DNA from 2 places in the Paenibacillus sp. FSL R7-0210 genome. Region 2 is predicted to be linked to the other one. Evidence: predicted binding sites of a transcription regulator. Region 2 holds the regulator's gene; the other holds the start of a gene.
What was found. Region 2 encodes NrdR, which represses ribonucleotide reductase genes. Its sites were predicted from a motif close to AACACNATATATNGTGTT; they were not measured.
Positions count from the first base shown of each region.

Region 1: the regulator NrdR is predicted to act here: its motif matches at 4,714-4,731, upstream of nrdI (class Ib ribonucleoside-diphosphate reductase assembly flavoprotein NrdI).

Region 1 is NZ_JBBPAR010000001.1:586,371-601,696, forward strand. Features, by position in the region: gene MKY64_RS02595 (alpha/beta fold hydrolase) at 1-746, opposite strand, end outside; gene nrdF (class 1b ribonucleoside-diphosphate reductase subunit beta) at 1,199-2,158, opposite strand; gene nrdE (class 1b ribonucleoside-diphosphate reductase subunit alpha) at 2,195-4,279, opposite strand; gene nrdI (class Ib ribonucleoside-diphosphate reductase assembly flavoprotein NrdI) at 4,266-4,625, opposite strand; gene MKY64_RS02615 (RNA polymerase sigma factor) at 5,230-5,766, shown strand; gene MKY64_RS02620 (hypothetical protein) at 5,763-6,935, shown strand; gene MKY64_RS02625 (LacI family DNA-binding transcriptional regulator) at 7,435-8,460, shown strand; gene MKY64_RS02630 (sugar kinase) at 9,030-9,983, opposite strand; gene MKY64_RS02635 (bifunctional 2-keto-4-hydroxyglutarate aldolase/2-keto-3-deoxy-6-phosphogluconate aldolase) at 10,323-10,964, shown strand; gene MKY64_RS02640 (hypothetical protein) at 11,215-11,475, shown strand; gene MKY64_RS02645 (RNA polymerase sigma factor) at 11,766-12,317, shown strand; gene MKY64_RS02650 (anti-sigma factor family protein) at 12,314-13,570, shown strand; gene holA (DNA polymerase III subunit delta) at 13,883-14,902, shown strand; gene rpsT (30S ribosomal protein S20) at 15,085-15,326, opposite strand, start outside.
Region 2 is NZ_JBBPAR010000001.1:3,925,523-3,940,848, forward strand. Features, by position in the region: gene MKY64_RS16850 (carboxymuconolactone decarboxylase family protein) at 170-496, opposite strand; gene MKY64_RS16855 (tautomerase family protein) at 526-912, opposite strand; gene MKY64_RS16860 (LysR family transcriptional regulator) at 1,023-1,904, shown strand; gene MKY64_RS16865 (DoxX family protein) at 1,901-2,353, opposite strand; gene MKY64_RS16870 (TetR/AcrR family transcriptional regulator) at 2,393-2,986, opposite strand; gene MKY64_RS16875 (IS1096 element passenger TnpR family protein) at 3,202-3,681, opposite strand; gene MKY64_RS16880 (hypothetical protein) at 3,704-3,859, opposite strand; gene MKY64_RS16885 (transcriptional regulator) at 4,149-4,796, shown strand; tRNA gene MKY64_RS16890 (tRNA-Lys) at 5,280-5,352, opposite strand; tRNA gene MKY64_RS16895 (tRNA-Ala) at 5,362-5,437, opposite strand; gene nrdR (transcriptional regulator NrdR) at 5,690-6,163, opposite strand; gene MKY64_RS16905 (alpha/beta-type small acid-soluble spore protein) at 6,329-6,547, shown strand; gene MKY64_RS16910 (lytic transglycosylase domain-containing protein) at 6,647-7,210, opposite strand; gene coaE (dephospho-CoA kinase) at 7,210-7,806, opposite strand; gene ytaF (sporulation membrane protein YtaF) at 7,816-8,517, opposite strand; gene mutM (DNA-formamidopyrimidine glycosylase) at 8,696-9,538, opposite strand; gene polA (DNA polymerase I) at 9,590-12,262, opposite strand; gene phoU (phosphate signaling complex protein PhoU) at 12,412-13,071, opposite strand; gene pstB (phosphate ABC transporter ATP-binding protein PstB) at 13,152-13,907, opposite strand; gene MKY64_RS16945 (response regulator transcription factor) at 14,068-14,796, opposite strand; gene pnpS (two-component system histidine kinase PnpS) at 14,925-15,326, opposite strand, start outside.

The DNA.
Region 1 (15,326 bases), 3.3 Mb from region 2:
CCCTGAATCCATGCCTCGACCAGCTTATTGAACAGCTCCGGCTTCGCCAGAGAGAGGCCATGTCCTATCAGGGGAATCACCACGCCCATGCAGCGGGGATTTGCGGCAACCAGATCCCGGGCGGATTGCTTCATGACAGATTTCTCACGTTCACCTACAGTAACCAGTATCTTGCCTGTGGCCTCACTGAACCCGGCTGGAATGCGGAACGACATATTCTCTTCCAGCACCCGGATCAGCGTCTTCAGCTCCATCTGCCGGCTCTCTTCAACATACCGTTCCAGGTACTCCTCGCCCAGATAGAGCGTCTTAGCCTGTAGCTTCGCGAACCATCTGTACTTAATCAGCGGAAAAGACAGTCTGACCGCCGGCCCGATCAGCTTGCTGGCGGAGGGAATGGGCCGCACTAACGCGCTGTTGATGATGGCATAATCGATCAGCTCCGGTCTTAAACCCAGCATCTGAACCAACACCTGTGCGCCCAGCGAGAAGCCGGTGACAACGATCTTTCGTCCCTGAGCCCGCTCCTCAATGAGTAACAGAAGCTCCTCCGCACTGCTGCGGATCGTGAACTCCGTATCCTCCCGGCTGAACCCGTGCCCCGGCAGGTCCGGGACCAGAAAATGATACCCGGCGAACGCCGCCACCTGCTTCTCCCACATCCACCCGCTCACGCCCCCGCCATGCAGGAAGACCATCAGACAAGCCCCATCCGGGTCTCCGTACTCCTGAATATGTATCGCCATCCCGTTCCACCTCTTTCTTGTAAAATAGCCACTCCTACTCCTACGTCCCAGTAACAATATGGTCTCATAAGTAGAACCGGCTTTGCCTTCCTTTTCGGGATGGTACCGTTTCAGTGAAAAGTGAAGCTTGGGTTTCGATGATTTATTCAGAACCTTTGAGGGAACTGAAAAGGTGTATCACAAAAAAAAGCCCCGGCAGCTTGTCCAAGCGACCGGGTGCTTATTCTACATACCATCCAATAGGTTGAACTTGTAATATACAAATTAAGGGATGAATGGCGGAAGGGAATTTTGGAACTGTAGGAGCGGTAGCGTCCGCCTTTGTATACGGATTTCAACCGCGAACAGCGGTCTAATCAAGGAAATCTGTATACAACAGCGGCCGGAAGTCCAAAACTTCTCTGGAGTCACGACTATCCCGAAATCAGAGTCTACAAGTTCAATCTCTCCACTTAAAACTTAAAATCCTCATCCCGCAAAGGCTCCACATTCATAGCCCGCACATACCCATTCCCCTTCTTCGAGAAGAAGTCATGCTGCTTCGTGTGGGTGCTGATCCCGTTCTGGACGATTGGGTTAATCTCTTCCTCATCGAACAGCGGATCATGGCCGAGGTTCATCATCGCCTTGTTGGCATTGTAGCGCAGGAAGGTCTTCACTTCCTCCACCAGACCGATCGGTGCGTAGATCTGCTCGGTGTATTGCTCCTCGTTCGCGTGGAGCAGACGAAGCAGGCCGACCAGGGTCTCGTAGACATCGCTCTGGTCTTCTTCGGACAGCTCTTCGAAAATCTCCTGGGCCAGCACGCCGACATAGACGCCGTGGATGCTCTCATCACGCAGGATCAGGTCGATGATCTCGCCGCTGCAGGTCATTTTGCCTTGTCCGGCCAGATAGAGCGGGTAGAAGAAGCCGCTATAGAACAGGTAGCTCTCCAGCAGAACCGATGCAGACATCGCCAGATAGAGGTCTTTCTTCGTCTCGATCTTTTGATAATACTCCGAGATCGTCTCCGCCTTGAACTGCAGGAACGTATTGTCCTCCACCCAGCGGAAAATCCCGTCAATCTGCTCGGTGGAAGCCAGTGTGGTGAAAATGCTGCTGTACGACTTCGCATGAATCTGCTCCATCATGCCCATGAAGCCGAGGACCGCCTTGCGCTGCAAGCCGTCCACATGCTCCATAATCTGCGGCATGCCTACGCCGCCCTGGATCGTATCCAGCAGGGTCAGTCCGCCCAGCACCTTCATATAAGAGTCCTTTTCAATCTCACTCAGCGTGAGCCAGGACATTTTGTCATCGGATAATGGAATTTCGTCGTCGGTCCAGAACTGCATAATATTCTGGTTCCAGAACATCAGTGAGAAATCGTCGTCGGGACGGTTCCAGTTCACGGCTTGAATTGCGCTCATAATCGTATATTCTCCCTTTCTGTACCTGTGACCTTCTTAGATGGAGCAGGCCAGGCATTCCTCGACAGACAATTTGTTGGTCCGGGTGTAGTACAGGGATTTCAGCCCTTTGTGCGCCGCATACAGGTAAGAGCGGGCCAGCTCACGGGTTGTAACATCACTGTTCACATGCAGAACCGTTGAGATACCCTGGTCGATATGAGGCTGAATCTCCGCAATCAGATCAATGACCTTGAACTGGTCCATCTGGTAGGCGGATTTATAGTAGAACACATTGTCCGGACGCAGGTAAGGCATCGGATAGTAGGTGGTCGAGTTAGCATACGTGCGGGTCTCGATCTGCTCTACAATCGGCATGACGCTGGAGGTCGCATTCTGGATGTACGAGATGCTTGCGGTCGGCGCAATCGCCAGACGGTAAGCATGGTACAGGCCGTGCTTCATCACCTTGTCACGCAGCTGCTTCCAGTCCTCAGTTGTAGGAATGTAGATCCCTTCGAAGAGTTCCTGTGCTTTTGCCGTAACCGGACGGTAGTCTGTAGTTATATAACGGTCGAAATACACGCCGCTGGCATAGTCGGACTGCTCGAATCCATAGAAGGTCTCGCCGGTCTCAGCGGCAATCTCCATACTTTTCTCAATCGAGTGATAGTTCATGGTCATGAAGAAGGTGCGTGCGAAATCACGGGCCTGCTCACTCTCATAAGCCACCTTGTTCTTGGCGAAATAGCCGTGCAGGTTCATTACACCCAGACCTACGGAGTGCATTTCCTTGTTCGCTTTAGCTACGCCCGGAGCGTTGGAGACAGTAGTCATATCGCTGACAGCCGTCAGTGCCAGCATACCCTCATGTACGGATTCACGGATCTTGCCGTGCTCCATCACGTTCACGATGTTGAGGGAAGCCAGGTTGCAGCTGATATCGCGGCGGATCTCGTCCTGCTGACCGTAGTCGTTAATCTCTGAAGTCTCCTGCAACTGGAAAATCTCGGTGCACAGGTTGGACATCTTGATCTGGCCCACATTACGCAGGGCATGGGCGTTATTGGCATTACTCTTATTCATAATATACGGATAGCCCGATTCAAGCTGGATCATGGCGATCTTGGTCAGCATGTCGCGTGCGCTCATGGCGATTCTTTTCTTCACGCGCGGATCAGCAAGCAGGGTATCATACATGACGTCCAGATCCATGTCATCCAGGTGCGTACCATACGCCTGATAGACTGTGTAAGGAGCGAACACATGCAGCGGCTGATTATCCTGTGCCAGCTTGTAGAAGCGGTTAGGCACGATCAGGCCGATAGACAACGTCTTCAGGCGTGTCCGTTCGTCGGCGTTAATTTTCTTGCTGTCCAGGAATTCAAGTACGTCCCAGCCAAAAATATTATAATAAGCCGCACCCGAACCCTTACGCTGGCCCATCTGGTCCGCATAGGAGAAGCCGTCTTCCATGAGCTTCAGGACAGGCATAATGCCTTTGGCCGCATCCTCCACACCCTTAATGGTCTCGCCGCGCGAGCGCAGCTTGGACAGATTGACCGCAACGCCGCCCCCGATTTTCGACAGCTGCATGCAGGTATTCAGCACATAGTTGATAGAATTGAGCGAGTCGTCCATCTCCAGCAGGAAGCAGGAGACCATCTCGCCGCGGCGGCTTTTACCGGCATTGAGGAAGGTTGGTGTCGCCGGCTGCAGGCGCTGTTCCATCATCGAGCGGGCCAGTGTACGGGCCGTCTCCACGTTGCCCCGTCCCAGATGCAGAGCCACTACCGCTACGCGGTCCGGATAATGCTCCAGGTACTGCTTACGGTCATTGCTTTTGACAGCATAATCTGTGTAGAACTTGGAAGCCGCCATATAGGAAGGGAAGCGGAAATTATATTCATGGGCGATCCGGTAGACATCCTCCATCTCAGCAGCGGAGTAGCGGTCGTACAGGTCCTCGTAGTAGTCATTGGCAATCATATAATCAATCTTGGCTTTCGTATCCGTGAATGTCAGGCTACGCCGCTCCACATCCTGCATGAACTCGGCTACTGCCTCCTGGTCCTTATCCAATTGGAAAAAGCCGCTTTCGTCTCTCTTCATCAACATGTTGTTCAATTCAATATGCCGCAACCCGGTCCACCTCCTGTTTTATGCGCTGTACATCCCCGAAGGTTCCCGACAATTCAAACTTGCCGACCACCGGTACGTTGTAACGCTGTGCAATTAAGTCTGCGCTGTGCGCGTATAGCTCGCCCCAGTTTTTGTTGCCGCTCGCGGCGATGCCCTTGAGCCTGGAATGGTTTCGTTCAAGGAATGTTGACACCTTCTCTGGAATCTGTCCAAATCCGGTAGTGTATGTAACAAGCACGTAAGGCTCGTCGATCGTCATATGCTCTTCGATTTGAACCGCCGGAAGCTTCAGTTTGTTAATGAATCTTCTGACGTTGCCGGTCTTGGAATCGTAAGCAATCAACATGGCTCCTAACCTCCTATAACATGTTGCCCATTCTACTTGACAAGTGAAGAATAGCAGTTTTACTAGATTTATGGGCTTAGCTCTTATATACACTATATTTAGTAATGCTTAATCATTTTATATACCATATATTGAAAAGTCAAGAGACAGACAGACCTCTACGGCCCCTCAAAACAGAGCTTAAAACCGCCAATCCCACGCCCCGCCTGCATTCTATTCTCTTATAATTTATTAGTATTTTTTTTAAGCAATTTGCGGGGCTGCGGAATGGTGCAGACAGGGGCTTGCGGGAAGGGGAAACGGCTGTGTTTTTTGAAAGCGTTTAGCCTTCGGGGGATCTGGATTTCATTGCACTTCGTACATTAGATGCTCCTTAAATTTAGGAGGAAGTCAGATCTGTTGTATTTTGTACACTTGATTTCAGCTAACAGGGGCTAATTGAGCAGATTCTTCAAATTCTAATGCAGGAAATACAATAGAATGGAGATTAACGGCAAATATCGGCAATTCTATTGCAGAAAGTGCAATCCGCATATTCAGTTTTACAATAACAGGGAACCATATCCGCCGGCAGGAGTCTTATTAGGTGAGAAGGGGAGAGAACATGCAGAGTAAAGAACTAACGTATAGCATGACCTGTGCCTCATCGGTATCGCTTCGCGAGATGATGGAGACCTACGGCCAGGACGTATGGAATTATGCTTATGTCTTAACCCGCAACCGGGAGCAGGCGAACGATATCAGCCAGGAGGTATTTCTCAAGGCCTACAAGAGCATCGGCAAGTACCGGGGACAGGCTACCCTGAAAACCTGGCTGCTGACCATCACGCGCAACACCGCGTTCAGCTTACGGCGCAACAGCTTCTGGCGGAGGTTCACTCCGCTGGGCAGCTATCAGGATAAGGGAGGCACCATGTCCGCAGAACAAGAGGCCATCGGTAATCAATACGCTAACCGCATCTGGGAGATTATCATGGAGCTGCCGGACAAGTACCGGGAGGTGCTTGTGCTGGATATTCAGCAGGACCTGCCGGTGGCAGAGATGTCCGCTCTGCTCGGGATCGCGCAGGGAACAGTCAAATCCCGGCTCGGACGGGCCAGAGAGAAAGTGAGAACGGCGATAAAGGAGGAAGAGCTGTGAAGACAAGACAAGAGAAGGAGCAAGTGAAGGTGATGAGCGGGGAGAAGGACTGGTATAAGCAAGCCGGGCGGAACCCGCTTGCGGAGCCGGGATTCACACCGCAGCTCATGGCGCGGATTGAAGAGGCTGCAGCAGAAGGCTCATCGGGCAAAAGCGGACTACGCCGCCCGTTCGGGCGGGTGGCCGCCTTCGGCGGACTGGCAGCCATCCTGCTGCTCGTCACGCTGATCTGGCCGTTTGGCCCAGGGGCCGGGCTTGATCCGGCAGGGAGGCTGGCAGCGGTCTTTAAGCCTGGCTCGGGAGCGGCTGTGGTTACGCCCTCGGCGTCTCCTTCGGCGCCTCCGCAAGGCCTGGGTCTATACATGATCTCGGCAGAGTTTGAACTAGGCGGGCTTAAGTATTATATGCCCCTTCCGCTAGACCGTAATAAGAGTGCTGCAATGGCTGTTGAGACTTCCGCCGGAATCGTCTGGTCGCCTCCGCCGCCAATGGTTGACAATCTCAAGCCTAAATACACACACAATACAGAGCCATATACTCTTTATTTGACTCCTAAAGGGCATGCAGAGCTATCTGCGGATTCAGCACAGCGGTTGTATGTTTTTCCTTTGTATGCAGGAGGTGCACAGTCCTATTTGTCGCTGGGAAGTTTATTCGGAGCGGGAGATTATCTTTTGTTTTCCAGCAGCAGCTATAAAATTGGAGAGAATCAGAAAAGGTCAGGGGCCAAGCTGTATGTGATGGATGTCAGACAGGCAGGAGAGGGTAAGATTCCTGTTCCCCGAGAATTACTAACCTTAGATGAATCGTATAAAGTCTATAAGTCTTTTATGGCCCTTAATTCCGAAAAGGCAGAGCTGCTGGTTGTTTATTACACGGAAGATGGAAGAGGCGGTTATACACAGCATAATAAGCTGTATGATATTGCAACAGGCAATGCACAGGAACTTTCGGGTGAGATCACCACAGAAAATGTAGAAGTAGTCTCCAAAATCCATTATGGAGAGCTTACTGTTGATTCTAAAGATCCTGCAACCATAGTCCACTACGAAGTTAATGGAGAGCAACGGAGTACAGAGGTTGATATGAAGTCGGGCGATCAATGGTTCTACGACTGGTGGTATGAGGAATACGGTGTGAAAATTGATGCCTCCTCAATAAAAAAATGATCATCTTAGAGTACAGATGCAGGATGTGTGCTGGAATAGTTTGCTGATCATGAGATGTTCCATTCGGTCGATGGAGGAATTCCTGTGAAGGCAGGGAGTCCTCCAATTTGCCTGTTATCTATGTCCCTTGCGGACTGTGAAGCCTTTATATTCTCGATTTGGCACATTTGACCACGCTTACGGACTGCAAGGCCCTTATTGTAGTTCAAACGCGTCTTTATCGGCTGAGTAACAGTGAATAAGAGCACTGGAGTCCGCAGGGCTATTATAATGCTGCTTTTCGGGGAAATAAGCGCATCTCTGTCCGTTACCATTGTGCGGCCCAGTCATTTAGTGTATTTGTCTCACGCCTTAGACGCCGTATCCACTTATTTCGTATTTTCAATCTATTCATATAGATAATTTACTAAAAAAAAGCTATACTTTTTGATAATATCTCTAAGTAAACGTGATTTGTGTTTACTTCTGGAGTTCGATATCGAAGAGTGGAGCGGGATCAATGAAGAAGCTGACTATTGAGGATGTGGCTAAGAAAGCGGGCGTATCGAAAAGCACAGTCTCGCAATTTTTGAATAAACGGTTCAAGTATATGAGTGAGGCGACCAAAAACCGCATTGCCGAGGTTATCGATGAGCTGAATTACCAGCCCAACGGGCTTGCCCGCAGTCTCAAGCAGAACCGCACGCATATGGTTGGCATTATTGTAGCCAATATTGATTATTCGCTATCCATCCAGTGTATCCGGGCGATCGAGAATGAGCTGCAGCGCCATGGGATTCAGGTGATCATCTGCAACTCGGACGAGAATGCCGATAAGGAGAATACTTATGTGGAGACGCTGGTCGCCCGTCAGGTGGATGGCCTGATTATTTTTCCGGCGGGAGATCAGCCTGCGCCTTACACCAGATTAATTGAAGCGGAATATCCGCTGGTCTTCATGGACCGGCTGGTTGACGGGATCACGACCCAGAGCCTGCTGCTGGATAACGAGATGGCGGTGAAGACCGCTATCCGGGAGCTGACCGGCCACGGCCATGAAGCGATTGCTATTCTATCCCTGCCGCTTGGCGTACATGCGATTACCCCGCGCAAGGAGCGAATGAGCGGGTACAAAAAAGCGATGGAGGAAGCGGGTCTGCCGCTGCTGGGTTCGTATATGCGAAGTGTGTCACGCGAAGACATCGCATCTGCACTGGACGAGCTGCTGCAGCTTCCCGAGCCTCCAACAGCGCTGCTTGCCGCCAATGATCTGGTGCTGGGCGAAATTCTTAAATATGCGAACCGCAATGCCATTGCGATCCCCGGCCAGTTGTCGGTCATCGGCATCGACGATGCCGAATTCGCCCGGATCTATAATCCTGATATTACAACGATCCGCCAGCCGGCTTACGAGATGGGGATGCAGGCGGCCAAGATCATGCTCTCTTTGATCAACGATGCGGACAGCGCGATGCCCATCACCTACAGGTTCCCGCCTTCCTTGCAGCAGGGGGAGTCGGTGCAGCCGCCGGCTAAGCCGGAATAGAGCAGGTCGGGGCGGCGAAAGGTCCATCGTGGTGACAACTTATAGGAAATCTGCTCAGGAATCCACGGCTTTACGGACCCAGGGGCCGTTATTGTGCGGAAAAGAAGGGTTTTGTTAGTTTTACGGACTCAGGAGCCGTTAAATTGCTGTTTAGGGCGCTAGATGCCCGCGAAGTGCGGCTTAACGTCATCTGAGTCCGTTAGGCTTGCTATAGTGCAGCAACTCCCCAAATAACGGCTCTCCGGTCCGTAAGTCTATAGTTTGAGAGCAGGATTATGTACATTGAGCAAGACTATGTACTTTGCCGCGCGAACTGCTGGGAATGACGACTTGCCGGTTCACAGGAACAATGCTCGGATGAAACTGACTTATCGTAACTGAGCTGTAACTGAGCCATAAGTGAGCCATAACCATGCTGTACTACCTGCAATTCAGCCACACCTCTCTCATGCTACATATGCAAAAGGGTGTCCCAGCCGTCTGTCGGCTCAGGGACACCCTTTTTGCTGTGCTAATGTGTGTTCATGCTGAAGCCTGGCGCTGCCGGCAGCAGAGCACCTGCTCTTTGGCTATACGCCTGCGCTCATGAACTCCTCCAGCCGGGCACGGGTGGGAAGGCCATCCATATCGCCAGGCGACATCACGGCGAGTGCGCCGATCGCATTGCCGCGCTTCACGGCTTCTGCTACGCTGAGCTTCTCCAGCATAGCGCTGATCACCCCAACCGCGAAGCCGTCTCCGGCACCGACCGTATCGACAACCTGCTCGACCTTGAAGCCGTCCACATAACCCTCTTCACCAGCAGAGGTCTTATAGTAAGCGCCCTCAGGACCGAGCTTAATCACTACAAGGGATACGCCGCGCTCCAGATAGTACCCAGCAATCTCCTCCGGAGTCTCAAGACCGGTGAGAATCTTGCCTTCTCCGTGTCCGGGCAGGAACCAGTCGCAGCGGGTAGCCAGATCGTTGATCGTATTAACCATAGTTTCGGTGTCTGGCCACAGGGTCGGGCGCAGATTCGGGTCCAGTGATACGGTCTTGCCGCGCTGCTTCATGAACTCCATGGCATGCAGCGAGAACTCGTGACACGAAGCCGAGAGTGCGGAAGAGATGCTGGTCACATGCAGATGGCCTGCGGAAGCGAAGTAATCTTCATCGAAGTCGGCGAGACTCAGCTTGGAGGCGGCGGAATTTTTGCGGAAATATTCCACCTTGGGATCTCCAGTGAGTACCTTGGATTTGATCAGCATGCCCGTGGAGAATTCCTTGGTCGTTGTGATGCTTGCGGTATCGATCTTCTCCTTGTTCAGCGCCGAGGTGATGAACTGGCCAAAGTTGTCTTCGCCAAGCTTGGTCACATAACCGGTCAGATGCTCCAGGCGTGATAATCCGGTGGCTACATTGCTCTCCGCACCTGCCAGCGCCTTGGAGAAGGAAGTGACCTCATGCAGGGGGCCGGCTTCATTGGCGTAGAACATGGCCATCGGCTCCCCGAAGGTGACTGCATCCAGCTGTTTATTCATGAATAGTTCCTCCTAAAATGAACACGTTATTATGGTTTGGAATAGAATATAAGTTGAAATTATCACATAAAACGGTTTTGTACAATATAGCAATGCTCATTCTGCGGGCTTATTTTGTACAGGAACAGGGGAAGACATTCGTTTTTCCTTGATAAATAAGCGTTTTTGAATATTTTCGAAGGATTGATAATGCTTCCTGAATAAATATATATTGACTGTTAGCGGCAATGTTATTACTATTTTCTTAGAAGGATAAAGCCTGATGTTAGTAAAATAGATAAATTAGTTTATCTAAATTATTATTCTTATGAATATATAACCAGAGAGGAAGTAACAATCATGAAGAAAATTAAAGTATTGCAGAATATCACCTCTGTTGGCGTAGTAGCCGTTATTCGCGCGGATAATGCCGATGATGCTTATGCCATGTCGGTGGCTTGTATCGAGGGCGGACTGAACAATATCGAAGTGACCTTCACGACTCCGGGAGCCGAAGTAGCGATTAAGCGCTTGGTGGAAGAATACGGGGGCCGCGCCGTGATTGGTGCCGGTACTGTGCTTGATCCGCTGACGGCAAGAATAGCTATTCTGGCTGGTTCGGAATTTGTGGTCAGCCCGTCTTTTGAAGAGGATACTGCTAAGATGTGTAATCTGTACGGCATTCCTTACATGCCGGGCTGCATGACGCTGAATGAGATGAAGGAAGCCCTGAAGCTGGGTGTGGATGTGCTGAAGCTGTTCCCTGGAAGTGCGTTCGGACCGGACTATGTCAAGGCGGTTAAGGGGCCAATGCCGCATGTTAACATTATGCCTACCGGTGGCGTGGATCTGAACAATATGGAGAAATGGATCAAGAACGGCTGCATCGCTGTCGGCATCGGCGGCAACCTGACCGCACCGGCCAAGGAAGGCCGCTATGACCAGATCACAGAGCTGGCTGCTCAGTATGTAGCGAAGTTCAAGGAGATTCAAGGCAAGTGAAATACATGTACAACAGGAATGTCTTGCCTCTATGGGGCAGGGCATTTTTTTGTTGAATTTATATGTTTTGGGGTCCCCGCAAAGTACCTGGGTCATCACCTACGCTAAAGCCCCACTTTGTGGGGTTATTTTGTTGAGAGCTAGATATGCCTAAATGATGGAATTGCTGCCGCTTCGGGCAATACTTATAATAGAGGCAGAGTGCAGAGGCGCCTGCGGACATTGAGAAGTATACCTGAAAGGTGATGCCATGACTGGCGACGATCTTCGCAGCAAGCTGTACCCGACACTGGTAGTGGAAGAAGCCGATTATGTGGAGATTCGAACTGCAGTCCACGGCTGCAGGGTGAGCGCGGGAGCCATTTATAAGCTGTATCGTAACTATAATCATCCGCAACTTTTTGAGCAGGGAGAAGTATATGTGCTTGATGATGACTCCAGGGAGAATTATGCGGTGCTCCTGGTGTGCGCAACTATATTATATACATTAGAGGAGCCGTCTCGGTCGTAGCGTAAGTCAGGTACGGGACGGTCTGCTTCTCATGTCATTTCTGTAACCAACTTCTATGAAAAGAGTATTTGAATGATAGCAGCATCCCTTGTATGCTTAGTAGGGATTGTGGACTACAAGTAGAAACGGCTTTGCTGTCCTTTTTTAGGACGGTACCGTTTCAGCGAGAAAGATAAGGAACATTTATGCGCGAAGCATATCGTTTTTATCTTTTAAAATAATCATTACAGGCTTGCAACAAATTCGCAGTCTTGCGCGTCAGTAAGATTGCATAGAGAGGGGGAACCTTCGTGGTGGAGCAGGAACTCATCAGAGCCGCTCAAGCGGGCGATCGCGACGCTCTAATCACCCTATTGCGAGAAATTGAAGGGCATGTATATAAGACGGCCTTCTACATTCTGCATAATGAACAGGATGCTCTGGATGTCTCCCAGGAAGCGTTGATCCGGGTGTACACCAAGATCGGCTCCTATGAGGAGAAGGCGCAGTTCAAAACATGGGTTCAGCGAATAGTAACCAACATATGTATAGACAAATTCCGGAGAACGAAGCCTACCGTTTCTATCGATGAACACGAAATGGTGTTCCAGGATAAAAAACATAACGTAGAGCGCGAAGTGATGTCGGGTTATCTGGCGGAGGATATCCGTGAGGCCATCGACCAGCTTCCGGAGCATCACCGGACGGTAATCGTGCTTCGCTATTTACAGGATTTTTCTTACAACGAGATTGCAGACTGTCTGGATCTGCCTCTGAACACGGTCAAATCGTACCTGTTCCGGGCGCGGCAGCAGCTGCAGAATAGACTTCAGGAGTATCAGAAAGGTGGTGTGTCAGGATGAAGTGCGCGGAGGTGATGGAATGGATGCACCGCTATTTAGATCATGATCTCAGTCAGGAAGAAATGCTTGAAATGTTCCGTCATATCGACGATTGTCCTTCCTGCGCGGAAGTCTTGGACCGGCTGACGCTGCTCTCCCAGCAGCTGGAGCAGCTTCCCGATGTGAAGCCCCCCTTCAGTCTGGTTGACTCTATCCTGCCTCAGCTTGAACAGCTGGACCGCGGTGTCCCGGAAGAGCCTGCCGTAATGGAGCCGGAAGATCCGAAGGTTATTCCCTTCTCCCGTGCAAATAACCGGGGCAAGAAGTCCAAGGGCCCTTCACTGGCTGCGCGGACAGGCATTGGTGCTGCGGCGGCAGCGGTGATTCTGCTCATCGCCGTATTCAATATGCCGAAGAGTCTGCCCGGCGCAGACTTGGATATGTCATCCCAATTAATGAGCGGCGGAGCGGCGAACTCCAGCATGAGTACGGAGAGCAGTGCAGACGCCCCGCAGGCGGACGGACAGAATAACAGCGGCAGCAGCAGTGATCTTAATAAGATGGATCAGGCCACGCCTAGTGAATCTGCAGACGTTAATTTGAAATCTGCACCGCCTGCTCCCAGTGAGGGTGCTGATCAACCAGCCGCAGCCGGCGGTGGTATGCCTTCAGACAAGGTGCCTGCGGTAAGCGAAGCTCCGATCAGCAACCGCGCCGCTACTTCGCCTCCGGCGGACCGCCCCAAGAGCACCAAGAAAGCGGATAACCGGTCGGCGGAGCCCCAAAGCACGACGTCGAGTGCGCCAACACAAGAGAATATAGCGGACGATAAAGCGGCTGAGGGGGATGCACGGATAGCGCCGACTCCGGCCGCTAACGAGGCAGGAGCCATGCTGATGGCTGCGCAGGCCTCGTGGACTTCACCCGACGGGCAGCATATGGCTGAGATGACTGGCCAGCATGTTGTAATCTACAGCTTAACCGCAGAAGGAGAAGAACAACAACGAACGGTATTAACCTCGCTTCCTTTGGAGGGGAACTGGGTCTCCGGTGTGTGGTCGGAAGACGGCACCCAGTTCACTTATGTGCTACAGCTTGAGGACGGTACGCAGACGACGAAGGTATACACGGTTCCAGCAGAGAGTGCGACACCTGCCCCATCCGCTTCTCCGGCTCCTGCCAACTCTTCAGCGCCTACCGCTTCTCCGGCGGCGTCTGCTTCACCAGTCACCAGCCCGGCTATTACCCCGGACGCGGCAACGTCCGATAAATAACCGGAACGTTCTTCCGGCCTGCGGAATATGCTAAGGCAAGAGGACATGAATTACAGGCTATGCGAGTATCATCGGTATGACCGGCGGCCGGGAGAGTTTCTAGAGCTGCTCCCTCCGTCGTTTATATAGATGCGCCGCTGAAACGGAGTAACTTTGGCCCTGGCTGCCGAGGTTGCTCCGTTTTGGCTTGCGCCCCGGTCAGGACAAAGTGATAATGGTGATACCTATGTTTTCAGCCGTTTTTTTGTTAAAATGTACGAATGTATGTGTCTGATACGGACCAGGCAAGTAAATGAAAAAGGAAGTGGCGGGATGGATGCCAAAACGGCGGCCAAAGACATCAAGCAAGGAAAGGTCTCTCCGCTGTACCTGCTGTACGGTAGTGAGAAGTTCCGGATGAATGAATTCGCGGCCATGCTGGAGGAACACCTGATCCCCAAAGAAGACCGCGATTTCGCCGTGATCCCGTTCGATCTCTCCGAAACTCCGGTTCAGGCGGTCATTGAAGAGGCGGAGACGGTTCCGTTCATGGTAGAACGCAAGCTCCTGCTGGTGCGGGATGCGGCTCTGTTCACGGCAGGCAAGGAGAAGGCGAAGCTGGAACATAACGTGGAGATGCTGAGCGAATATATGCAGCATCCTGCCGAGTTCAGTGTGATTGTATTTATGGTGAACGGCGACAAGCTGGATGAACGTAAAAAAATCGTCAAAAGCATCAAGACCGCCGGCACCGTGCTGGCCTTCAATCCCCTGGGTACGGAGGAGCTGCTGCGCTGGGTGGAGAAGGGCTTCCGCGAACGCGGCTGCTCCCTTGCGCCGGGGACAGCGGAGGTTCTGATTGCAAGCAGCGGAACCGGACTCCAGGGTCTGTCTGCAGAGATGGACAAGCTGTGTCTGTTCGCCGGTACTGGCGGGCGGGTGGATGCGGCAGCGGTGGAGAGTCTGGTCCACCGGGGGACGGAGCAGAACATCTTCACACTGGTGGAGGATATCGCGAATCTGCGCCTGGACAAGGCACTGAATACGCTCTATGAGCTGCTCAAGCAGCGGGAGGAGCCGATCAAGATCGCTTCGCTGATTGCCCGGCAGTTCAGAATCATCCTGCAGGTCAAGGATCTGTCAGCCCTTAGCTATTCGCAGGGACAGATTGCCTCCCAGCTCGGACTGCATCCGTATGCAGTGAAGCTTGCCGGAGAGCAGGCTCATAAGTTCGGAAGCCAGCGGCTGCGGCAGATCCTGAGTATTCTGGCGGATCTGGACTATCAGATGAAGACGGGAGCTGTCGATAAGGTGCTGGGGCTGGAGATGTTCATGCTGCGCCTTGGAGCCTGAATAGAGCGGCCTTACATGGAACGAATCAAAGAGCCTGTCCACCCGCGTGTGTCATGGGATGGACAGGCTCTTTGATTGTACAGCGGAATTCAATGAAGGAAGTTAACGAGCATAAAAAAACCTAACCGTATGCAGCATAGCGGTCAGGTTCTTCAGTGCTCGTTATGATTGTCGCCCTTGGCTTAGGCTTGAGCCTTGAGAGCGTTCAATTTCTTAGCCAAGCGGGATTTTTTGCGGGCAGCCGCATTTTTATGAACCAGGCCTTTAGTTACAGCCTTGTCCAGCTTTTTGGAAGCCGCTTGGAAAGCAGCCTGAGCTACTTCAACTTCCGTACCAGTCACTGCTACATCAGCAGTTTTCACAGCTGTACGAAGAGCGGACTTCTGGGAAGCGTTCAGTGCACGGCGTTTCTCGATCGTCTTGA
Region 2 (15,326 bases):
GCTCTAAACAAACTCTTAACAATTCTCGACAAAAACCGATTCATCAGGACCTAATTGGGGTATAGCTCTAAAAAAAATGAAAAAACAGCGATTTTCTAACCTCTTATCATAAAAATTGTCTAAACCAAAAAAAGCGCACGGAGCTTTCGCTCACATGCGCTTTTTTTGGTTATATTTCCTCAAAAATTCCCTTGGCAACCTGTATCGCCGATGCGGCACGCGGCCAACCTCCATAAAAGGCGAGGTGAGTCATTGCCTCGATCAATTCTTCTTCGGATAGACCGTTCTCCAGGGCCAGACGGATATGAAAGGGTAACTGCTCGGTAAGTCCACCGGCAACCAGGGCCGATATCGTCAGGAGACTGCGTTCCCGAAGCGATAACTGCTCCCTTCTCCATACCTCCCCAAAGAGCACCTCCTCCGAATAACGCGCGAACGAAGGAGCAATGTCTCCAAATGCTTCAAGAGCATTCGATGCAATTCTCCGATGCTTCATTCCAATACCTCTCTTCCTTATATGAACATTCATTCAATCATCTGTGCGATGCCATTGCCAAACGTCCAGTCCTCGAATTCTGTATCGACCAGCACGACGAAGACGTCTTCTTTCCTGATGCCCAGTGTGCTCGACAACGTCTCGGCCAGCTTGCTGTAAAAGCCCCTTTTCTGCTCCTTGCTTCTCCCGGATTTGAGCGTAATCTGAATATAGAGCAGCCCATCCGTTCGCTCTATGTTTAAATAATTCGGACTGTAATAAAATTCGCTTGCTTTATGGGCATGGTAGACTTGAAAGAAATCATCTTGCGGCACGCTAAAATATTCCCTTAGAGCACTCATAATTTCGCGGCTAATGATAGGCAGCTGTTGGTCATCGTATTTGTTCTCCAAGTAACTGACTCTGACAAAAGGCATGTCACTTCACTCCTTTACTGGTGTAACTTCATTGTACTCCCCGCCTTTTATTCTGTATAATTGAATTAAATGATACGTAAATTCAAATTATCCGATGGAGATATCTGCTAATGGACCTAAAAGAACTAACTACATTTCAAACCATCCTGCAAGAAGGAAACTTCTCTAAAGCAGCCGCCAAACTGAACTACGCACAATCCACAATCACCAATCAGGTTCAACGTCTGGAGAAGGAACTGGGCATCAAGCTGTTCAAACGGGGCTGGGATTCTGAGCTTACAGCTTCGGGGCGGATATTTGCCGCTGAGATCGACAGTCTGATCCGACATTGGAACTATGTTGCGGACCAGGCAAAAGCTCTGCAAAAAGAGGAGATCGGAACGCTCAGGATCGGAGGGCTGGAATCATTGACAGAGCAGATACTACCAAAGTCACTGCTGCGGTTCATGGAGCATAAGCCTAATGTATCCTGCCATTTTGTGATCGGTAACACCGCTTCGCTCTCGCATGCCCTGCTTCAGAATCAATTGGATTTTGCCATCTGTGGAGAGCCTGTTGACCTATCTTCGTATCACTTCGAACCCTTGTATCAGGAGCGGATATCTTTTATCGCAGGGAACAACCACCCTTTGGCCGCAAAAGATGAGATCGCTTTCGAGGAATTGCTTGGTTATCCAATCATTGCCGGGGGAGCTACCTGTCTATATCATTCCCAATTATCGAAGCAGTTCTCCCGGTACACCGGAACTCCCTTTCTGCATACCGTAAGTCAAATCTCTGCCATTGCGGGCTTCGTCCAGCAAATCGATTTTATAGGAGCCGTCCTCGAATCTACGCCGTTACCACCGAATGTGGTGAGACTCCAGGTCACGCTGAAGGAAGCCTCCATTCCCGTAGGCCTGCTGCAATTACGTAACGATGAGTATCTCTCCTCATCCAAGAAGCTTTTGATGCAATTTGTAAAGGAGGAGCTGGAGTCTATTCACGATTAAGGCAGGTGGAGTAACGGGGATGCGAGCAGCACTGCAGTGATAAAAACGAGCTGAATTCCTATGCGGACCGGTAATTTTGGCACAGGCTTGCCCCCGATTGTCATATTCATGCGTGCTGCATAGATATTGGCGGGGAGCATGGCAATAAGAAGCAAGATCAGGCATACAGAAGCAGTTGCTGAGAAAGCGGGCAGCAGGATACCTATAGCTCCGGCCATTTCCAGCATCCCGGTAATCGTCACGATCCATTCTTTCTGCGGAAAAGCAGGCGGCACCATTCTGACCAAATCCGGCCGCCGCCGTCCCCAGTGAGCCGAAGCTCCGAAAAGCAGCATCACAGCTACAGCCCACTGAAGGGCGGTTTGCCAGTCATTCCAATACGTCAAGCCTAGTAGACCTATTCCCCGGAACAGTAAAAAGGATACGATGAGCGCTATAAAAGGAACCATTTAACCTCTCCCCTTCTTGTTACTTCATATTGCTTCATCTCAATTCTTCAGAATACCAGCCATAATACCGGATATTTCTTTCGCAGAAAGGGTCCCGGAAGAGGCGCGCAGGGACGCCCGCACACGCAGACCTAATGACAGCAGAACGAACAGCTCCGCCATCTCATCAGGGTTCACCGTTTCTTTAATCACCCCGTACTTTTGCCCCGTGATAATCCACTGCCTGGAGACCGACACCGACCGCTCATGAAAATGCTCAAGCACCTCCGCTACCGCCGGTTCATTCTCCTTGCCCAGCAGGTATAGAAGCACCTTGTTAGTCGCTTCATGGCTGTCTTCCAATCCGGCAAGACTTCTGGCGATGGCATGCATCGGCCCGTCGAAGCTTTTATCAATACTGCCTCTTACTTCCTCCTCAAAACGATCATTCACAGCGTCAAGCCGCTCCTCCAGCACCCAGGCAAAAATCTCATCCTTGCTCTTCACATAATGAAATATCGCCCCCTTAGATAATTGCGACTGCTCCATAATATCCTTCAAGGTAATGGCATGACAGCTCTTGTCCCGCAGCAGCTCCTTGGTCCCCTCCAGCAGCTGCCGGATCGTCTGCTTCCGCCGGTCTGCATTCTTCATTGCTATTCTCCTCTTCTGCCTTACATAGGTAAGATTAGATTAAATTAAAATATGATTACTGTTGATTATACATACCGACCGTTGGTTTGTAAATTAGTGCGTAAATAAAAAAAAGGTTCGGAATGTTCCGGATAACGTGGATTAATTCCTCCATCATTTCTCCGGCTCCCGAGCCCATGATTTTAATATCTATCCGATATGTATATTATTTCCATCTATGCCTCTTCATCCTCTTCGTCTTCATCTTCATCAAAGCCGCCATATTGATCCGGTGCCTCTCCCTCGATCTCCGTGACCATAGGCAGTTTTTGTCCCGGCTTCACTTCAGTCTCTCCCAGATATTGAACAATCATTCTCCACTCATCGCCATAATCGAATAGGAGCAGCATCTTTTGTTTGGGGGTATGAAAAACTTTACTGATTGTTGCTTTTTGCACTCCAGGAAACCTATCCCCCGCCCCCACATCAGCAAATAATTCATAGCCTTCCTCAGAGCGTGTCCAGTTTTTGAGATTATCATAGAATCCAAAGGCATGATCCAGATCAAAATCAAAAGATTCAATCGTAACTGCCGCAAGATCGTACAGCGACGCCTTTGCAGAAATTGCAATCTTCCGGGTAGGCCGACCACGCACCGCACCGTTCCAATCGCTTAAGGTTACTTTGAATAATCTGGCTTGTTCGTTGTTAGTCATCGGACTCTCCCCTTTTATCAATTCATTCTTCCTCACGCATTCTCCGAACCTCATTGTACAGTTTTTTTGCTTCATTAGGCGTCAGTATACCTTCAGATTCAAGAATATCGTCAATTGAATAGTCATCTTCAGCTAGCTCACTAGTTGTTTGTTTATCCATTCTTTTTGGCACAAGCATGTTTGATTTCAGCCTCCTATGAGGATTTAAGGATAATATACATGCAAACAATAAATAAAAGAAAACAAAAATATAAATCCTCTATAGTATACTGCACGATTAGAACCTCTGTAACTACTTATTGATTCCTGGATTTGTAGCGCTATAATAAGAAACATAGGTTGTGAAGCACACGCCGCTTTTAATGCTCTGCCCCTTCCGAGTTAGATTCTTGGAGAGGGTTGAGTATTGAGGCGGCTTTTTTGCGGGAAAAATAAATACTAAGTTGAGCGTTCGAGGAGGAGTACGGATGCCGCGATTTGAGCAGCAGTACGAGGAATGGTTAGTTAGCAATCTTAAGAATGAGAGCAACCACAGGCGCAAGGAGTTACTTGGCAAAGGATTAGGCCACGGAACAGTTGAATTTCTCCGCAAGGTATGGTTTCCGGCAATCGGCAATTTCGATCATTTGTTTCCAGAATGGGAAGTGCGTGATTTCAATAACGGGTACCGCTATCTGGACTTGGCTTATATGCCTGGAGGTGCAAAAGGCGGGATTGAGATTCAAGGCTATGGACCTCACGCCAGAGATCTGGATGTCAGACGCTTCAAGGATCTATGCCGCCGGCATTGCTTACTGGCCCTTGATAGTTGGACTTTTCTTCCTATCGCTTATCCTTCAATTATCGAAGAACCCAAGCAATGTCAGCAGTTGGTGTTGTCTTTTATCGGCAAATTCATTGCGACGGATGTTTCTTCCACATTAACTTGGCTGGAAGCGGAGACCCTTCGTTACGCAAGACGTCTGCTCAGGGCATTCACACCTTTCGAGCTTGCTAAGCATCTCAGGGTAACGGATAGGCACTCCAGACGAATTCTGCATCATTTGGTCGAACAACAGTTACTGGATGTGGCCGGAGGACAGCAGCGTTATCGGACATATCAGCTTAGAGTTTAACGTATGTTTAGGAGCATGAATTATAAAGCTGATATGGTAAAAACACTTGAATTCCGTGGCTGTGAGCGTGAAGAAGTAGAGGTATCAATCAGCTGTAACGGACCGAGACGCACCTATTTCTACAAAAAGCACAATTTTACCAAGCTTACGGACTCAGATGGCGCTATTTATTAGATTTCATCTCATATTTGGATGGTGAAGAGGCCTTAAGCGCGATACGGTCCGTTAGCCCTTTCAATTATACTGAATAGAGAAAATAAGGGCTGTGGGGTCCGTAGCAATCCTTTAGACACATCTAGAACCGAAGGAACTCGATGGAAACCATATTTCGCAGTTTGGGTTCGGGGGTTCGGGTTCGGGGGCGGGGTCGGGTTCGGGGTTCAAGGTTCGGGAATGGACCTCAAGCCCTTGCTGTTCCCCTACTTAATCACCCATATTCCATGAAACAGCAAAAGAACGGCATCTCTGCCGTTCTTCATGTGATGGACTCTCAGGGGCTCGAACCCTGGACAAATAGATTAAGAGTCTACTGCTCTACCAACTGAGCTAAGAGTCCGTATGAAATTGGTGGAGCCAAGGGGGATCGAACCCCTGACCTCATCGCTGCCAGCGATGCGCTCTCCCAGCTGAGCTATGGCCCCATATTTTTTACAATTTTGCCAATTTAGAATTACATTATGTATTCTACAATCTGATCTGAGCGAGAAGCTCAAGTCGCTTATTCATCAATGTGTTTCGTAGGCGACTTCTATATAATACAGAAATCTGCTTTCAGTGTCAACACTTTTCCGAAATTAATTTTGATACAAGACGCTCCACCCGGGAACTGACCTCTCAACCTCAAGGCCAGCCCCACTACCCCAATCGAATCCTTCACTTCTAAACGGCGAAGCTTACAGCCCGTCCAGCTCCTCAGTCTTGGACAGCAGTCCCTTCAGTTCCTTCATGAACATGTTGATGTCCTTGAACTGGCGGTACACGGACGCGAAGCGGACGTAGGCTACCTCGTCGACAGGGTAGAGCTGCTCCATGACCAGCTCGCCGATCTGGCGGCTCTCGATCTCGGCGAGAGCGATGCCGCGCAGGCTTTTCTCCACCTCAGATACGATGACCTCCAGGCGCTCTACAGGGACCGGACGCTTCTCGCAGGCACGGATCAGGCCGCGGAGGATTTTGTCACGGCTGAACTCTTCACGGCTGCCGCCTTTTTTGATCACAATCAGGGGGGTCTCTTCAATCATCTCGAAGGTGGTGAAACGGCGGCTGCACAGTTCGCATTCCCGCCTGCGGCGAATGGACTTATTCTCGTTGGCAGGGCGCGAGTCCAGGACTTTGGTATTGGTGTGGTCGCAGTAAGGACATTTCATAAGCTTCTTCACTTCCTCATCATTAGAATGGTCAGGCCCCGTCCCTTGATACACAAGGGCTATGCGGGCATCATTTAATTTCCAGAAAACACCGTTTATTTGTTGTTATGAATCTGACATGTCCGGCACATAATACAGTTACCAACCGATAGGAGGTGAACAGCAATGAGCCAAAATAACAACTCCAATAACCTGGTAGCTCCAAACTCACGCGGTGCCTTGGAACAACTGAAATATGAAGTTGCCCAGGAACTAGGTATCACCCTCTCCCCAGACGGATACCAAGGCAATAAAACTTCTTACGAAAACGGTTCGATCGGTGGTTACATCACTAAACGTCTTGTAACCCTGGCTGAACAGCAACTGGCAGGTCAGTACAAATAATACCTGCCCACACGACATAAGCTTGCCTAAGAAGTATCGAACGGCCTCCGGCCGTTTGATGCTTCTTTTTACATAACAGCAGCAGAAGTAACAAGCACCCTAGAACTCACTATAGAGCTCGGTGTATTGATCATAATAATAAATTACACGCTGTACGTAGTGACGGGTCTCACCGAACGGAATGTCCTTCACAGAGGCTTCTGTTCCGTCCCATTGCCCTTCATCCAACCAGCTCTGCACCTTACCAGGTCCGGCATTATAGGCGGCTATGACCGCTATACGGTTGCCGTCGAACTGCTTGGACAGCGTAGACAAATACCAGGTGCCCAGTTCAATATTGGAGGAGGGCTCTTCCTTCAGCCGCTCCAGCGACACGTCGGGGAGCTTGGCCTTTTCGAGCGCCCACTTGGCGGTATCCGGCATGAGCTGCATGAGCCCCAGTGCGCCTTTTTTGGATTCGCGGCCAGTCTTATAATTGGTCTCCACACGGATGATGGACGCCACCAGGAATGGGTCCATCTCATACGTCTGGCTGTGCTGGCGGATCTCTGCTTTAAAATAAATGGGATAAAACCATGACATCCAGTTGGAGCCAAGAAACAGGATCGCGGTGAAGCCGATGAACAGCAGCAGCAGGACTCTTTTTTTGCGCAGCCACTTCATCATATCAGACCCAGCCTGTCCCACAGACGGGCAACCTGAAGCTCGGCAGACTCAGGATCACCGCTATTGTCGATCACAAATGTCGCTTTCCTGCGCTTCAGTTCAATATCCATCTGCGACCTCAGCCGGTCCTCAGCCTGTTCCAGCTTCATTCCGCTGCGCTCCATGAGGCGGGCTAGCTGCACCCTCCTCGGAACATAGACCACAATAATCTGATCGAACAAGGAATCCAGCTCTGATTCGTAGAGCAGCGGAATGTCCACAATGACGAGCCGCTGCGGATTCTCTTGTTCAAGCGCATACATTCTGTCCTTAATCTCCCTGCGGATTGCCGGATGGGTCAGGTTATTCAGTGTCTTGAGCGCCTCCGGGTCCCGGAAGACAATCTCGCCAAGACCTGCCCGGTCCAGCGAACCGTCAGGCAGCAGAATGCGGTCTCCAAAAGCCTCCACCGCCGCCGCCAGCACCGGGTGCCCGGGGAGCATCACCTCTCTGGCGATGACATCGGCATCCACCAGTGCAGCTCCCTTGCGGACAAACAGTGCAGACACGGTGCTTTTTCCCGAAGCGATGCCTCCGGTTAAGCCTATAATCATGTACTCACCTCATAATAACTTCATTATACCCATTACAATTAATAATATCGCGGGCAGCGCAGCGGCATGCTTCATCCAGTAGCTGCCTGATAATCTCAGTCCTGTCTTCATTCCCATCAGCAAAAAGGTCCCGCTGAATACAGCGATCATCAGCGAGGTGGACCACGGGCTGAATCCGAGTAGTGCCGCACCGAGGCCGGCACCGAAGGCATCCAGCGACAACGCGATCCCCAGGATCATGGCTTCCATGGAGGAGATGCTTCCCGAGGCATCCATATCAGCGGAAGACGGCGTGCGGAGAATCTGTATAACCACGCCCAGATGGCGAAGCTCCAGCGAGAATACAGCCGGCTTCAGCTCTGCCTCAGCACTCTGTGCGGCAGCAGCCGTCTCCCTCCTGATCTCCTGCCCGGGCGCAGCCTCTTCCTGCTCCTTCTCCTTCTGTGTCAGCATCTGGAACAGGGACCAACAGCCCATTAAGACGAGAATAACCGCTCCGACACTGGAAGCGGCATTCGGGGAGACTACCTTTGCCAGCAGCACGCCGACCTGCATAGAACCATAAATGACGACCCCTGAACAGAGCGAGATAATGATAATGGAGAGCAGGGGAATTTTCATTTTACGCAGTCCATATGTAATGCCTACACCAAATCCATCCAGACTAAGCGCAAACGCAAGCAACAGCAGTGACAACAATGGGCTAAGCACCCGCAATCCCTCCCGTGAAGAACCGGAGCCGGAGCTCCGTTTCGCCATAATCAGCAATCTTCACACATTATATGGGCGGGACGGGCAGGAAGTGCCTGCCTTTATACATAACGGTTATAACTCAGATGTAACTTGCCTGGAAACGGGCTGTAAATGCGGCGCTGACTCTAAATAAATATTACAGAATCAGTACAGGTACCGGCTGGCAGCTGGGACAATAATGCGTTCCCCGTCCGCCGACCACACTCTTCTCAATCAGCGTGCCGCAGGTGGCACACGGCTGATCCTTGCGTCCGTAGATCTTGTGCTGATCCTGGTAGCTCCCGCTCTCTCCCTGGCCGTTGACATATGACTTCACGGAGGAGCCTCCGGCATTCACTGCTTCCGTCAGTGTTGCGACAATAGCATGATGCAGTCTGGCCAGCTGATCCTCCGAGAGGGACTTCGCGGTCTCCTCCGGGTGGATGCCTGCACGGTGCAGGGACTCATCTACATAAATATTGCCGATACCTACTATATATTCCTGATTGAGCAGCAGCGGCTTGATCTTGGTGCTCCGCTTAACGACAATCTCCTTGAACCGTTCCAGCGTGAAATCGGCATCCAGCGGCTCCTGCCCCAGCTTGTTCAGCGGCTTCAGCTGCAGATCCTCTCCCGGCTGGAATAGATGCATCGTCCCGAACTGGCGCACATCCGTATAACGCAGCTCCGTCCCATCTGTGAAATGGAAAATAACATGCGTATGCTTGTCCAGCAGCTCGCCCTCACGGTACACCCCGTAACGGCCCTCCATCCGCAGATGGGAGACCATCACCAGCCCGTCAAATACGAAACGCAGGAACTTGCCTCTGCGCTCAACCGTTACCACTGTATGGCCTGCCAGCATATGGGCAAAGACCTGAATATCATCCGGGCGCTGAATGATCCGCGGCAGCCGGACGGTGACATGCTCTATCTGCTTGCCTGTAATTAACTCATTAAGTGTTCTTCTGACTGTTTCGACTTCCGGCAATTCCGGCATCATGGCTCACCTCCACTCCATTATACCGGATATCTGCCATGTGCGGGGAGCCTATTTCGCTTCGTACCAGTTGCTGCCATAACTTACCTCTGCCTTCAGCGGAACAGACAGCTGCAGCGCTCCGGCCATCACCTCGGGCAGAAGCTGCTTCATTTGCTCCAGCTCCTCCTCCGGCACCTCGAATACTAACTCATCGTGTACCTGGAGCAGCATCCGGCTCTTCAGGCCGCGCTCATGCAGCGCCTTGTCCATATGAACCATGGCCAGCTTGATAATATCCGCAGCGGTTCCCTGAATCGGCGTATTCATCGCCGTACGTTCTGCGAAGGACCGCAGATTGAAGTTCTTCGCATTGATCTCCGGCAGATAACGGCGGCGTTCCAGCAGAGTAGTAACATACCCCTGCTTACGGGCCTCGACTACGATATCATCCATGTAACGGCGCACACCTTGGAACACCTCGAAATACTGCTCAATGAACCTGGCCGCTTCCTTGCGCGGGATGTTCAGGTTCTGCGACAGGCCGTAATCGCTGATGCCGTAGACAATCCCGAAGTTAACTGCTTTGGCGGAGCGGCGCATATTACTGTCCACACTCTCCGCAGGGACGCCGAATACGTCCATGGCGGTCTTAGTATGAATATCCATATCCTCGACAAAAGCTTCCTTCATCCGCTCATCACCTGAGATATGCGCCAGCACACGCAGCTCGATCTGCGAGTAATCCGCCGCCAGAATCGACCAGCCCGGCTCGGAGGGCACGAATACCTTACGGATCTTGCGGCCCTCTTCGAGCCGGATTGGAATGTTCTGCAGGTTCGGGAACTGGCTGCTGAGCCGGCCCGTGGCCGCAATCGTCTGCCGGTAAAAGGTGTGTACCTTGCCGGTCTCCGGCGAGATTTCCTTCATCAGGCCTTCCACATACGTGGATTGCAGCTTGGCAATGGTACGGTATTGCAGAATCAGGCGCACAGCGTCATGATAAGGCGCAAGCTTTTCCAGTACCTCGGCATCCGTCGAATACCCGGTCTTCGTCTTCTTCACGACCGGCAGACCGAGCTTCACGAACAGAACCTCGCCCAGCTGCTTCGGAGAATTAAGATTGAATTCGGTTCCGCAAGCGGAGTAGATCTCAGTGACCAGCCGGGAGATCTGGGCTTCAAATTCCCTGCCGAGCTGGACGAGATCATCCTTGTTAACAGCAATGCCCTGCTTCTCCATATCGGCGAGAATCCGTGACAGCGGCATCTCCAGGTCCTGGAACAGACCGGTCATGTCCGTCTTGTCCAGCTCCTCCTGCTGCTTCTGTACAATGCCAAGCACAGTCGCACTCTTACGGGCGACATGCTCACCGAGAATCTTAAGCTCAGGAATTCTATATTTGGCCCCTTTGCCGAAGACATCCTCATCCGGCGACAAGCGGGGTAGGCCGTATTTCGTGGTCAGGTCATTCAGATTCTGGCTGGCTTCGGTCGGGTCCAGCAGGTAGGCGGCCAGCTGAACATCGTTAGCGGCTCCGGCAAAAGCAATCCCCTGCCAATGCAGCGCCAGATCGGCACGGTGCAGATCATACCCGCTCTTCGGCGCCTGCTCGTCACCGAGCCAGTCCCGCAGGGGTGCTGCCGCCTTACTCTTCAGCAAGGCAAAAGACACAAAGTAATGCTGCTCCGGCGAAGACAGCCCGAGACCGATCACTTCGGCACGGTGCGGGTTCTCCCCGTTAGATTCCACATGCAGGGCGGAGATGCCCGGCAGTGCCTGAACCAGCTTCTCTATTCCGGCTTCGTCAACAATTGTAATATTAAGCTCTGCGGCTTCCACCACGGGGGAACCCGTCAGGCTGCCGTCCGCCGCATGTGAATAGGCGCTCAGCGACAGGCGCTCCAGCAGCGAGCGGAATTCCAGCTTGGCGAGCGCCGGCCCAGCCGTGTCCGTGTTAATCCCGCTGAAGACCATATCCTCCCACGTATGCTCAAGCGGAACCTCGCGGTAGATCGTCGCCAACTTTTTGCTCATGATGGCGCTGTCCGCATGCTCTTCCAGCTTCTCTTTCATCTTGCCCTTCAGCTCACCGGTTCCGGCCAGCACGCCCTCCACCGATCCGAACTGCTGGAGCAGCTTAAGCGCTGTCTTCTCCCCGACTCCCGGCACCCCGGGAATATTATCGCTGGCATCGCCCATCAGCCCCTTCAGATCAATGATCTGCTCTGGGGTGAGATCATATTTGTCACGGATCTGCTTAGGTCCGTAAAGTTCCACTTCCGTAACTCCCTTGCGCACCAGCGCTATGGTGGTATGCTCGGAAGCCAGCTGCAGCATATCCTTATCCCCGGACACAATCATCACCTGACGGCCGGCGGCATCCGCTTCCCTGGAGATGGTGCCGATAATATCGTCGGCCTCGTAGCCTGCAATCTCGAACTGCGGAACTCCCAGACCCTTCAGCAGTTCCTTGAGCAGCGGGAACTGCTCGGACAGCTCCGGCGGGGTCTTCTGACGCCCGCCCTTATAATCCTCATAGCCTTCATGCCGGAAGGTAATCTTCCCCGCGTCGAAGGCTACAATCATATGTGTCGGTTTATGCTCCTCCAGCAGACGCAGCAGCATCGTCGTGAAACCGTATACCGCATTCGTCTGCTGTCCCGCTGTATTCGTCAGCGGCGGCATGGCGAAGAACGCCCGGTAAATGATATTATTTCCATCAATGAGTATCAGCTTGTCCACACTAGCACCTCGCCTTTTTCTTGCTTTCTCCTTACATAGTAACATATGCTCCGCACCAAGACGAAATGGCTCTGCCACGAATCGCCGCTTTATGCCAAAATAAAAAACAAGCCCCCGGAATGAAGGCTTGCCTCTGGCAGTCTATACTGTTATTGGTTCAAATCCGGACGTTTACCTGTAACCAGATACACTACACTCTCGCCAATATTCGTGGCATGATCGGCAATCCGCTCAATGTAACGGCCAACCAGTGTGAGCAGCATCGCCTGATTCACTGTCTCAGGCCTCTGAACCATATAAGTGTACAGTTCGTTAATCATCGCGCTGTACAGACCATCGACCTGATCGTCATCCTGCGCCATTTTGTAGGCCAGATCCGTATTCTCGTCCAGATAAGACTGAATAGCCTCCGTGGTCATGATCGTAACAAGCTCAGCCATGCGCGGAATATCCACAAGCGGCTTAATCAGCTGCTGTCCCTGGATGCGCATCGTTACCTTGGCTACATCCAGTGCCAGATCGCCCATACGCTCCAGATCGCTGGAGATTTTGAAGGCTACAATAATGCGGCGCAGGTCCTTCGCCACCGGCTGCTGGGTGATGATCAGCCGTGAGCCGATCTCCATAATCCGGTCTTCCATGGCGTTCAGCCGCAGGTCCGCTTTGACAATCTCCTGCGCCCGTACCGTATCAAGGGTCTGTAGGGCCAGTACCGCACCGTCGAGTGCATCCGTTACATGCTCGCCCATCTGCTGCAGCAGAGAGCGCAGTTCTTCCAGATCTTTATCGAATTCTTTTCTGCGAATCATATCGAAAGTGATCCTCCTCACAAACATTTGGTCATATCGGGTGAACAAGAGTGAACCTAAGACTTACGAAGCAGCCATTCTTAGCCGAAGCGGCCAGAAATATAGTCTTCTGTGCGGGAATCCTTAGGGTTCGAGAACAGCAGCTCCGTGTCCGCAGCCTCCACAATAACACCGTTCAGGAAAAATACAGTGCGTCCCGATACCCGGGCGGCCTGATGCATATTATGCGTGACCATTACAATCGTATACTTATCCCGCAGCTCCTGGACCAGCTCCTCAATCTTGAGTGTGGACACCGGGTCTAGCGCTGAAGTCGCCTCATCCATCAGCAGAATATCCGGCTGTACGGCAAGGGCTCTGGCAATACAGAGACGCTGCTGCTGGCCTCCGGACAGACTTAAGGCCGACTTTTTGAGGAAATCCTTCACTTCCTCCCAGAGTGCAGACTGGCGCAGACTTTGCTCTACCAGGACATCCAGCTCGGCTTTGCTCTTCACACCGTGCAGACGCGGGCCATAAGCCACGTTATCATAGATCGACTTGGGAAAAGGATTGGGCTGCTGGAACACCATCCCCACCTGCTTGCGCAGACTCTCCACTTCAATCTCGTCGCTGTAGATGTTTTTGCCGCCGATATTCACTTTACCTTCAATACGTGTTCCGGGAATCATGTCGTTCATACGGTTAAGGGTACGCAGCAATGTGGATTTCCCGCAGCCGGAGGGTCCGATAAACGCAGTCACCTGCTTCTCCGGAATCTGCAAATCCACCTTCTTCAGGGCATGGAATGACTCATAGTAGAGATCTAGCTTCTCTATGTCAATGATGGATTTCATTAGTTTCTGTTGTCTCCTTCTCATCATCTTCGTTCCCCATGATAAGCTTTCAGTGTAAATAGAGCTCCAGAGAATTGTTAACGCAGTGTAAAAATCCTTGTACAGTTAGACAATGCCGGAGGAGAAGATGCTTATCTTGTGAGAAAAGAACACCGTCATGTTAAATGACTGGTGTTCTCTTCTTGTTGACAACCAGCTTGTAGCCCACGCCGCGGATGGAATCAATATGCACGGATTCAGGGTCAAGCTCCAGCTTCTTGCGCAGGGAACTGACATGCACATCGACGGTACGCTGGCCTCCGATATAGTCGAAGCCCCAGACCGCATTCATCAGATCATCCCGTGTCAGGACAACGCCCGGCTTGCGGGCCAGATACAGCAGGACTTCAAATTCCTTCGGCCGCAGATTGATGCTCTGTCCGCCCAGCGAGACTTCATAACGCTCAGGGTAGATCTCCAGCTGTCCGAGAATAATCGTCGATGCAGACACCGCCGTCTCGGGCGGAGCTTCTTCGGCAATACCGGAGATCCGCCGCAGTACAGCGCTGACCCGCGCCAGCAGCTCGGATACGCCGAAGGGCTTCGTAATATAGTCATCCGCCCCGGACTTCAGCCCGCGGACGACATCCTCTTCCGCATTCTTGGCCGTCAGCACTATAACCGGTGTGCGGATGCCTTGTCCACGCAATTTATCCAGAATGTCAATGCCGTTCATGCCGGGCAGCATCAGATCCAGTACGATCAAGTCAAAAGGTTCTCTAGTCGCACGGTCATATCCTGCCGTTCCATGATCCTCCACCGTCACCTCGTAGCCTTCCTGTGTCAGGTTATAAGACAGCAGCCGGGCCAGTGTCGGTTCGTCTTCAATGACAAGCAATCGTTGTGCCATAGGTTCCCCCGTCTTTTCATAGGTTATTAATTTTACAAAACTGCACACATGCACATCATAGCACCACAATGTTAACTTGGTGTAAAATCATAAATTTATTCTCTATTGATCCGTTATGATCCGCAGGGTTATAGATTCTCTTCCTGCAGCAGCGGCAGTTCAAGGATGAACGAGCTGCCGATGCCCAGATCGCTCTCAACGTTAATTGACCCGCGGTGCAGCTCAACCAGATGCTTCACGATGGATAGACCGAGGCCGGTTCCGCCGGAGCTTCTGGAGCGGGCTTTGTCCACCCGGTAAAAGCGTTCAAAGATCCGGGGCAGATCCTTGCGCGGAATCCCCATCCCCGTATCACTGACTGTAAAGCGTACGCTCTCGGTGCCATCCTTCTTCTGGATGCTCACTGCGGTGACTCTGACATTCCCCCCGTCCTGGGTGTAGTTGATCGCATTGGAGAGCAGATTCATGAAGATCTGGCGCAGCTTGTCTTCATCTCCCTCAATGAATAGCTCCGCAGGCACATCCGAGCT